2 regions of the Rhizobium sp. PP-F2F-G48 genome follow, and region 1 is predicted to be linked to the other one. Evidence: predicted binding sites of a transcription regulator. Region 1 holds the regulator's gene; the other holds the start of a gene.
What was found. Region 1 encodes LexA, which represses DNA repair genes until DNA is damaged. Its sites were predicted from a motif close to TGTTCNNNNTGTGTTCNG; they were not measured.
Positions count from the first base shown of each region.

Region 2: C8J36_RS17005 (ATP-dependent helicase) is a predicted target of LexA. The motif match lies at 3,365-3,382, and genes of this name have one in related genera.

Region 1 covers NZ_SLVH01000001.1:995,787-1,001,363, reverse strand. The annotation lists partial or broken gene C8J36_RS04530 (transposase) at 1-135, shown strand, start outside; gene C8J36_RS04525 (hypothetical protein) at 314-634, shown strand; gene C8J36_RS04520 (hypothetical protein) at 904-1,209, opposite strand; gene lexA (transcriptional repressor LexA) at 1,520-2,236, opposite strand; gene C8J36_RS04510 (single-stranded DNA-binding protein) at 2,497-3,030, opposite strand; gene uvrA (excinuclease ABC subunit UvrA) at 3,327-5,577, shown strand, end outside.
Region 2 covers NZ_SLVH01000007.1:211,551-217,127, reverse strand. The annotation lists gene dinB (DNA polymerase IV) at 1-1,221, opposite strand, end outside; gene C8J36_RS17005 (ATP-dependent helicase) at 1,226-3,304, opposite strand; gene C8J36_RS17000 (RbsD/FucU domain-containing protein) at 3,453-3,893, opposite strand; gene ugpC (sn-glycerol-3-phosphate ABC transporter ATP-binding protein UgpC) at 4,162-5,223, shown strand; gene C8J36_RS16990 (sugar ABC transporter substrate-binding protein) at 5,306-5,577, shown strand, end outside.

The sequences.
Region 1 (5,577 bases):
AAGAAGCGCCACAAAATCGAGAACATGTTCGGCAGGCTCAAGGACTGGCGGCGCATTCACACCCGCTACGACCGCTGTGCACATACCTTCTTCTCGAGCATCTGCATCGCAGCCGCTGTTATCTTCTGGCTGTGAATTTTATGAGTCCTGAGCCTAGTGCAATGCCAAAAAAGGAAAGCCGTCATCTCGGACAGGTGCGCGACAAATCGATTGAAAGTGATGAGGCCTTCGCTATTCTTCGATTAGCGTACTCGAACGGACGCAATCGAATTTCCTGGGGAGGAGACTGAACGACATGATCACAAAAAACTGCATGGCAGGCGCCCTCTTGGTGAGCGCCACCTTCTTGTCAAACCCCGCGCAAGCGGAAGATCTTGTCTTCACGCTGAAGAACGGTACGCAATCGGTTCTCACGCGATTCTACACGTCACCCGTCGGCGTCAGCGACTGGGAGAGGGACGTCTTCGGAGAGCAGGTGCTCAGTCCTGGCGAGACGATCGAACTGACGATCGCGGACGGACGCGACGTTTGCGACTACGACATGCGGTTCGAGTTCGAGGAGGGGTCAGACTTGGCGACGACTGAAGACAAGCAAAACCTGTGCGAGATGGGATCCTATACCATTCACGAATAGCGGACGCCGTTGTGCCGAAAGATGCCGGAATCAACAATAGTGGAAGCAGCCAGACAGACGTTGGGCTTTAGAGTGAGCTGGCTGCTCCAACTGTCGTCATGGGAACGCCATTGCCGAGATCGTTGTTGGCGTACTTGATCACGAGGATACTAAGGACGGATGCTAGCATCCCGACGAAAATCATTCTCATAGCGTGATCCTTTGCGCACGGTCTGCGCTTGAAAAGAGATGGTACGGCGCCATTGCCAGCGATCCTTTATCAGCGATCTTCAGTCGAAATCGCCGATCCGACCATGCTGCTCAAGAACGAGGGCTGGGCCGGCTTCGCCAATCGCTGTGTTGCCCCGCCTTGAGACGACTGCCGTGCCCGCATGTCCGCGTGCAAGACGACTGGCCAAAGCGCGGGCTTCATCGGCGGTCTTGATGCTCAATGGTCGATCGGATAGCGAAATCTCGCCTTCGCGATCGTCGAAGACCAGGACTTCAAAACTTTCCAATGTTCCCGGCATCTCGGTCTCCGCAGTGTTCGGCCGGTTAACGCCGATGTCCGCAAGCAGTTCCGTCTGCTTCTCCATCGTGCAGATTTCTCTGAAAAACGCGTGCCGCTGGATCTCGCGAGCCGAGTGCCTGCATCCGCTTCTCGTATCCTCTTCGCCTCCCCAACGGTTTCGAGAATAGCAATCCCCGCCTCCATCCTTGTCGAACGAAAGCAACAGAAAGAAGGCCGCACCATGAGAAACAAGCAAACCGCGCATTGATGAAATGCACGGCGCGAGGTCACTATCGAAGCGGACAGGACGAGGAATTCAGGACGAGGAAAACCGATGCTTGCCCTGGAGACCGACGCCTCCAATCGGCCACCCCTCGCCGGAAACCATATCCTTTTTACTGGTAGTGGCGGATCAAGCCGACAAGCTTTCCCTGAACCTTGACCCGGTCCGGTCCGAAAATCCGCGTCTCATAGGCCGGGTTGGCCGCCTCCAGAGCGACAGAGGCTCCCTTGCGGCGGAAGCGTTTCAAGGTCGCCTCTTCGTCATCGACCAAGGCCACGACGATCTCGCCCGGGCTGGCGCTGTTCGCACTCCGGATGATGACGGTATCGCCATCGAGAATGCCCGCTTCGATCATCGAGTCCCCCCGAACTTCCAACGCATAATGCTCGCCACTGCCGAGCATGAAAGCGGGAACGGCAATGTCATGCGTGTTGTTCTGGATAGCGGAAATCGGCACGCCGGCAGCAATCCGACCCATGACAGGAACGGAGACGCTGTTATCGTTTCCGACGCCAATGGCAGCCTTCGCCGGTGTTTCCGGGACAGAGGACGGGCGACTTCCCTGAATGACGCTCGGTGAAAACCCCCGCTTCGGCGGTGTCGACGCGAGATAGGCGTCCGGCAGCTTGATCACCTCGAGCGCCCGCGCCCTGTTTGGCAAGCGCCGGATAAAGCCACGCTCTTCGAGCGCCGTGATCAGCCGATGGATGCCGGACTTGGAGGCCAGTTCCAGAGCATCCTTCATCTCGTCGAACGATGGCGGAACACCCGATTCCTTCATGCGCTCATGAATGAAAATCAACAATTCCTGTTGCTTGCGGGTCAGCATGATCAAACGACTCCAAAGTCACGAAACAAAGCAAGAACAGTGTTATATGTTCCTCATGTGTTCTGCAAGTGCCATTCCGCCGAAGTGAACCGTTCATCGACGAAAAGGCGAATTCGTTCAGATGCGTTGCTTGCGGCGAGGTCCTTTCCGAAAGGACAGACCTTGAGATCAGCGTTCATCGCTCCGGCAATAAGAAACGCCGTCGCAAGCAGGCTCGCAACGGCGAAAAGGCTATTTGACACTCGGTGTCCAAGACGGAATCAGAACGGAATGTCGTCATCCAGATCGCGCGAGAAGCCACCGCTCGCCCCGCCGGTGCTGCCGCCCGAACGACCGCCGGACGACTGGGCCGGACGATCGAAATCGTCGCCATAGTTCGGTCCGCTGCCCCCGCCGTAATCCGAACTCCCACGGTTTCCACCACCACTACCGCCGCCGCCGTCACGGCCATCCAGCATGGTCAGCGTCGAATTGAAGCCCTGAAGCACCACTTCGGTGGAATAGCGGTCGTTGCCGTCCTTGTCCTGCCATTTGCGTGTCTGCAAGGCGCCTTCGAGATAAAGCTTGGCGCCCTTCTTCACATATTGTTCGACGACCTTGCACAGGCCCTCGTTGAAAACGACGACCGTATGCCACTCGGTCTTCTCGCGTCGCTCGCCCGAATTTCGGTCGCGCCAGCTTTCGGACGTGGCGATGCGCAGGTTCGCGATCGGCTTTCCGTCCTGCGTCCGCCGGATTTCCGGGTCCGCCCCGACATTTCCGATGAGGATCACCTTGTTTACGCTACCAGCCATCTCTTTGTCCTGTCTCCTGAAAGCGGCCCAACGTCCCGCAATGTGCGCAAAGCCTACGCTGTTGGATCTGGCTTTTCGCCCTCGACCCGCGGCAATCCACAACAGTTTGCAAATTTGTTCTTTATTTGTTCTAATTCTTCGTTATGATCCTGTCAACCATGCACGCGCCGGGCTTCCGATGCTCAACGAGCCTGCCCGGACCGGGACGTTCGAATTGCGGTTTCGCCCGAGGCCGGGTCGACATATGAAGTATTGATCTTAAGTAAGGGCTTCGTCCCCATACAGAGCGTTTGACCATGAGCGAATTCAAGACCATCTCGATCCGCGGTGCGCGGGAGCACAATCTCAAGGGTATCGACCTCGATCTCCCGCGCAACAAACTGATCGTGATGACCGGCCTTTCCGGGTCGGGAAAATCGTCGCTCGCCTTCGACACGATCTATGCGGAAGGGCAGAGGCGCTACGTCGAGAGCCTGTCGGCCTATGCGCGCCAGTTTCTGGAGATGATGCAGAAGCCGGATGTGGACCTGATCGAAGGTCTTTCGCCCGCAATTTCGATCGAACAGAAGACGACGTCGAAGAACCCCCGCTCGACCGTGGGAACGGTGACGGAGATCTACGACTATATGCGCCTTCTTTTCGCGCGCGTCGGTGTCCCCTATTCGCCGGCGACCGGGCTGCCAATCGAGAGCCAGACGGTGAGCCAGATGGTTGACCGTATCCTTGCGATGGAGGAAGGCGCTCGCCTGTACATCCTCGCGCCGATGATCCGGGGCCGTAAGGGCGAGTACAAGAAAGAACTCGCGGAGCTGATGAAAAAGGGCTTTCAGCGCGTCAAGGTCGATGGCCAGTTCTACGAGATCGCCGATGTCCCCGCGCTCGACAAGAAATACAAGCACGATATCGATGTGGTGGTCGATCGCCTGGTCGTGCGCGGCGATATTGCTGCGCGGCTGGCCGACAGTCTGGAAACATCGCTCAGGCTGGCCGATGGTCTTGCGATAGCCGAATTTGCCGACAAGCCTCTGCCCGAGAAGGAGACCTCGGCCGGCGGCTCCGCGAACAAATCGCTCAACGAGACGCATGAGCGGGTGCTGTTTTCGGAGAAATTCGCCTGCCCCGTCTCCGGCTTCACGATTTCCGAGATCGAACCGCGGCTGTTTTCCTTCAACAATCCGTTCGGTGCCTGCTCCACCTGCGACGGCCTCGGCAGTCAGCAGAAGATCGACGAGGCCCTCATCGTTCCGGAACACGATCGGACCCTGAAAAACGGGGCGATCGCCCCCTGGGCCAAATCGTCGTCGCCTTACTACAATCAAACGCTGGAAGCGCTCGGCAAGGCGTTCGGCTTCAAGCTGAGCAGCACCTGGGCGGATCTGTCGGATGCTGCGAAAAAGGCGATCCTGCGCGGGACGGACGAAAAGATCGTGTTCCAGTATGCGGATGGCGCACGCTCGTACAACACCACGAAGACGTTCGAAGGGATCGTCCCCAACCTCGAACGGCGCTGGAAAGAAACCGAATCGGCCTGGGCGCGCGAGGAGATCGAGCGTTACATGTCGGCAGCCCCCTGCCCGGCCTGCAAAGGTTTCCGGCTGAAGCCCGAGGCGCTGGCCGTCAAGATCGACCGGCTTCAAATCGGCGAGGTGACGAACATGTCGATCCGCGTCGCGCGGGATTGGTTCGAGGATCTGCCCGCCCGCCTAACGGAGAAGCAGAACGAGATTGCCGTTCGGATCCTGAAGGAGATTCGCGATCGCCTGCGCTTCCTGAACGATGTCGGGCTGGATTACCTCAGTCTTTCGCGAAATTCCGGTACCTTGTCGGGCGGCGAAAGCCAGCGCATCCGGCTCGCCTCGCAGATCGGATCGGGCCTGACGGGCGTGCTCTACGTGCTGGACGAGCCGTCGATCGGCCTGCATCAGCGTGACAATGCGCGCCTTCTCGATACGCTGCGGCATCTGCGCGACATTGGAAATACCGTCATCGTGGTCGAGCACGACGAAGACGCGATTCTGACGGCCGACTATGTTGTCGATATCGGTCCGGCTGCCGGCATTCATGGCGGCCAGGTCGTGGCTTCCGGCACGCCGCAGGAGATCATCGATCACCCTACTTCTCTGACAGGCAAATATCTCTCGGGCGACCTTTCTGTCTCGGTGCCTGCCGAGCGGCGCAAGCCGAAGAAGAAAAAGGAACTGACCGTCGTCGGTGCCCGCGGCAACAATCTGAAGAATGTCACGGCGTCCATCCCGCTCGGGGTCTTCACCGCCGTGACGGGCGTCTCCGGTGGCGGCAAGTCCACCTTTCTCATCGAAACGCTCTACAAATCGGCGGCGCGACGGGTGATGGGCGCGCGCGAAATTCCGGCCGATCACGACCGCATCGACGGGTTCGAACATATCGACAAGGTCATCGATATCGACCAGTCGCCGATCGGCCGGACGCCGCGCTCGAACCCTGCCACTTATACCGGCGCCTTTACGCCCATCCGGGATTGGTTTTCGGGGCTGCCGGAGGCAAAGGCCCGGGGCTACCAGCCCGGAC
Region 2 (5,577 bases), on a different contig from region 1:
AAGACCGAGATCGAGTTGCGGCTCCTCGCGTGCGTCGGATTCCGAGCCGGCTGTCGTGAGGGAGGACAGCGTAACGCCGAGAAGCCGCACCGGCCGGCGAAAGGGATGGACCGTCGCCAGAAGCTGGTCGGCGACGTCGAGAACATCTTCGATCCGGGCGAAGGCTACGGGAAGCGTTCGCGCACGCGTTGCCTGCGTGAAGTCCGCATATTTTATCTTCACCGTCACGGTCTTGCCGGCGATATCGTGCGCCTCGCAGTAACGCCAGACTTTCTCGGCCAGCGGCCGCAACTCGGCCTCGGCGAGAGCAAGGTCGGAGATATCCTCACTGAACGTGTCTTCCGCGCCGACCGATTTGCGGATGCGATCCGGGCGAACGCGCCGCTCGTCGATCCCCCGCGCGATGCCGTGGAAGTACGCGCCGGACTTGCCGAAATGCTGCTGGAGATAGGCGAGCGGCTTGGTCTTCAGATCCATCCCCGTCTCGATGCCGTGCTTCTTCATCCGCTCGGCGGTCGCAGGACCCACGCCGTGAAATTTCTTGACGGGCAGGGCCTCCACGAAGGCCGGACCGTTTCGGGGCGTGATGACGAACTGCCCGTTCGGCTTTCGCTGATCGGACGCCATCTTGGCCAGGAACTTGTTGTAGCTGATGCCGGCCGAGGCCGTGAGGCCCGTCACGGCGAAAATCCGTGCGCGGATTTCCGCGGCGATCTCGGTCGCAATCTCCATGCCCTTCAAATTTTCGGTCACATCGAGATAGGCCTCATCCAGCGACAGCGGCTCGATCAAGGGCGTGTAATCCGCAAAGATCTCCCTGATCTGCTGGGAGACGGCGCGGTAGACCTCGAAGCGCGGCTTGACGAAGATCAGATCGGGGCATTTGCGTTTGGCGGTGACCGAGGCCATGGCCGAATGCACGCCGAAGACCCGCGCCTCGTAGCTCGCGGCCGCAACCACGCCGCGCGCGGCGGAGCCGCCGACGGCGACAGGCTTGCCGCGAAGCTCGGGATCGTCACGCTGCTCGACGGAAGCATAGAACGCGTCCATATCGACATGGATGATCTTTCGCACCGGCGCATCGCCTGTCGGCGGGGTCGTGGTCGCACCCGGATCGGGTCCAGGGGCCGTCTCGGCAGCCGGAGCGGCCAGCGCTTCGGCGAGTTCGGCCGCTTCGCGCGCCGCCTCTCTTGCTGCCATATCCAGCGTGCCCGGCTGCATGGCTTCAGCTCCACATGCCGCGCATGCGGGCGGCAACGTCGATGCGGATCTCGCGCGCACTGCGTTCCGAAGCGGACGCCGATACCAGCGGCCATGTCGCCTGTTCGAAGAACTGCAGAAGGGTTGCCGGAATAAAGCGGGTCCGCGCGGCATAGACATGCCGGTCGCCCTGCGGATTTTGCCCATGGGTAAAGAAGCGCTGCGGCGTGATCAGCGAAAGACTGTCTTTCGCCCGCGTCATTCCGACATAGAGAAGACGCCGCTCTTCCTCGATTTCCTGCGTGGTCCCGGTTCCAAGATCGGACGGGATGCAGCCATCCACCACGTTCAGCATGAAGACGGAGCGCCATTCCTGTCCCTTGGCGGAATGAATGGTGGAAAGAATGAGATAGTCTTCGTCCAGCAGCGGCACGCCGGCCTGGTCGCTGGTCGCATCCGGCGGATCGAGCGTCAGCTCGGTCAGAAAGCGCTCGCGCGAGCCGTAGCCGCCCGCGATCTGCTCCAGTTGCAGCAAGTCCGCCTTACGGGTCTCCGCATCCTCGTGAAGACGGTCGAGATGCGGCTCGTACCAGATCCGCGCGAGCCCGATATCCGCCGGCCAGCCCGGTCCGGATTTCCGCAGGCTCTCCAGCATGGTGACGAAGGGGCTCCAGTCGTCGCCGGTGCGGGGCGGCGCGGGGATTTCGGCAAGGGCTGCGAGCGGTTCGGGATCCGCCGCGATGGCATCGAGAATCTTGCCTGCCGTCTGCGGCCCCACGCCCGGCAGCATCTGCAGCAGGCGAAAGCCGGCCACGCGGTCCCGCGGGTTCTGGGCAAACCGCAGTACGGCCAGCATGTCCTTCACATGCGCACTGTCGAGGAATTTCAGACCCCCGAATTTGACGAAGGGTATGTTGCGCCGCGTCAGCTCCACTTCGAGGGGCCCGCTGTGATGGGACGACCGGAACAGCACGGCCTGCTGCTTCAGCGTCATGCCGGTCTCGCGATTGGCGAGAATCTGCTCGACGATGAAGGCGGCCTGGTCGGTCTCGTCCTTGACCGTCACCAGCTTCGGTCGCTCGGCCGACTGGCGCTCCGTCCACAGGTTCTTGGTGAAGCGCTCGCGCGCAAGATCGATGACGCCATTGGCTGCGGCGAGAATGGTCTGCGTCGAGCGGTAATTGCGGTCGAGCGTGATCACGTCGGCCGCCGGGCTGAAGGCGCCGGGGAAATCGAGGATATTGCGAACGGTGGCCGCCCGGAATGCGTAGATGGACTGCGCATCGTCGCCGACCACGGTCAGACCCCGGCCGCCGGGCTTCAGCGCCATCAGCACCGAGGCCTGCAACCGGTTCGTATCCTGGTACTCGTCGACCATGACATGGTCGAACCGCTCGCCGATATCCAGGGCAAGGTCGGGGTCGGAGACCATTTGCGCCCAGTAGAGCAGGAGATCGTCGTAATCGAGCACGTTCTGCGCTTGTTTCGCCGCGACATAGGCAGAAAACAGGCTCTTCAACTGCGCCTCCCATCCCGCGACCCAAGGGAAATGCAGACGCAGAACCTCGGCAAGCGGCGCCTGCGAATTCACGACGCGGGAATAGATCGACAGGCAGGTGCCCTTCGTCGGGAACCGGCTTTCCGTCTTGGAGAAACCGAGTTCGTGACGCACCAGGTTCATCAGGTCGGCGCTGTCCTCGCGATCGTGAATGGTGAAGTCGATGTCGAGGCCGATCTGCTCCGCATAGATCCGCAGGAGCCGCGCACCGATCCCGTGAAAAGTACCGGACCAGGCCAGCGCATCGATGAGAACGCCGGCATTGGCCCCGAGCACCTTGCGGCAGATGCGCTCGACCCGCCGCGCCATCTCCGAGGCGGCACGGCGGGAAAACGTCAAGAGAAGAATGCGCCGCGGATCGGCGCCGTGAACGATGAGATGAGCGACACGATGCGCGAGCGTGTTGGTCTTGCCCGATCCGGCACCGGCAATGATCAGGAGCGGCCCGGCGACCGTGTCGGAGGAGGCATCACCCGAAACGATGCCGTGTTCGACGGCCTGGCGTTGCCGCTCGTTCAACGTATCCAGATAGGCTACCGCCACCATGCCGTCTTCCCCGTCCTGCCGACCGCCCAGCCTCGCACAGAATCGGCACGCGAAGGCTTTCGGAACAAATAACGAACATATCAGCCGGGGAAAAGCTTGAACAGGGCCTCGGGGGAAGACCGGTGTGTCCTCCCGAGTGCGGCCAGCTTCAGATCACGCCCTTCTTGAAGATGAAGCAGCCATAGGGGCCGGGATCGGAGGTCCGCACGATCACGAAAGATCGCTTGGCCGCCGCGTAGAACGCGAAGCGCTCCAGCGCCTCCATCGGGATGGCTCGGCCCTGCGACGCATCCACCACGTCCTGCATGGCATCGAAGATCGGCATGCGCGCCTCGGGATCGCCGACGACCTGCATGCGGCTGACCGGCCGTTCGACGAAGGTATCGAGCGGGAACAGCGTCAGAATGGCGCGCGCGGCCTCCGTCAATCCGCAACCGGAGAGGTCCAGCAGGCGGCCGTAAGTCGTGTGGGCTGCAATGGTGGCCGCGGGGTGATTGATGTCGCACAAGACGAGATCGTCGCCATGGCCCATCCGCATCATCGCGTGCATGAGATCCGCGTGGATCACCGGATCGATTCCCTTGAGCATGCCGTCTCCTCCTTCACTCTCACTTCACGATGCTACTATAATTTGTGATGTATCCAAGTCTCTTTCTTCTCAACCGTGCCGAAATGAGGCTCCGACGGTCCTCTCCGTGCTCTCGCGGTCGGAATGGACCCCCCATACAACAAACCTCAACGCATCTGGCGAATAGCAATTTACAACAATGTTATTGTGTGTGAAGTTGCTGACGAACGGCGTCGATGGCGCCGGGGCTGTGAGGGAGTGCACAGCGTAAGTGGGTAGGAGGCCCCCTTTGGCGTCGATGAACATTGAAAACGTCGGTAAGGCCTATGGCAGCCTTGCCGTGATCCATGGCGTGTCCGTGGAGATTCCGGACGGCGAGTTCGTGGTCCTCGTCGGGCCGTCCGGCTGCGGAAAATCCACCTTGCTGCGCATGGTGGCCGGCCTCGAGCCGATTTCCTCGGGCGACATCCGCATCGACGGCAAGGTCGTCAACGACCTGCCGCCGAAGGACCGCGATATCGCCATGGTGTTTCAGAGCTATGCGCTCTATCCGCACAAGACCGTGGCCGACAATATGGGCTTTGCCCTGAAGATGCGCGGCGACGACAAGGCGACGATCGAGGCGCGCGTGCGCAAGGCCGCCGAGATCCTCGATCTCGTTCCCTACCTTGCGCGCTACCCGCGCCAGCTCTCCGGCGGCCAGCGGCAGCGCGTCGCGATGGGGCGGGCGATCGTGCGCGATCCCAAGGTCTTCCTGTTCGACGAACCGCTCTCCAACCTCGATGCCAAGCTGCGCGTGCAGATGCGTGCCGAGATCAAGGAACTGCAGCGGCGCCTCGCAACGACGATGATCTACGTGACGCACGACCAGGTGGAAGCCATGACGATGGCCGACCGGATCGTGGTGTTGCGCGACGGCCGCGTCGAGCAGATCGGCTCGCCGCTCGACCTCTACGACCGCCCGGCCAATGTCTTCGTTGCCGGCTTCATCGGCTCGCCCTCGATGAACCTCATCAAGGGCCGCATCCGTGCCGGCGCAGCCCCGAGCTTCGAGACGGACGACGGCATCGTCCTGCCTCTGACCACGGCCCCTGCAGGCTCCGACGGGCAGCCCGCTTACTACGGCATCCGGCCCGAGCACTTTTCGCTCGGCGGATCTGTGGAAGCCAGGATTTCGGTGATCGAATCCACGGGCTCGGAAACGCAGGTCTTCGCCCGGCTCGGGCAGCAGAAGATCATCGGTGTGTTTCGCGACCGGGTGGCCGGCGACACCGATCAGATCATCACGATGACGCCGAACCCCGCTCTGGTGCACCTGTTCGACGGTGCGTCCGGGCTGCGGCTCGGCTGATTGCGATAGACCGGCGCGCCTGGGCGGGGTGCCGGCATGCCACGCGATGTGGCGCAGATGTTTCACATGGGAGGAGACCATAATGAAAGTCAGTGACTTTGAACGAATGATGGCAATCGGCCTCAGCCGGCGCGCCATTCTGAAGACGGGCGCGAGCCTTGGGGCCGTCGCCGCGGCCAGCACGATGCTCGACGGGCTCGGCGGCTTCAACGCCGCCTTCGCACAGGACGCCTCGTTCCGCAGCCAGCTGCTGCAGATCCCGGGCGTCGGCAAGGGTTCGCCGACAGATGCCGACTGGCAGAAGGTCGGTGAAATGTGCCTGGAGGCGACGAAGAAGAGCGTGAAGCAGGGCGA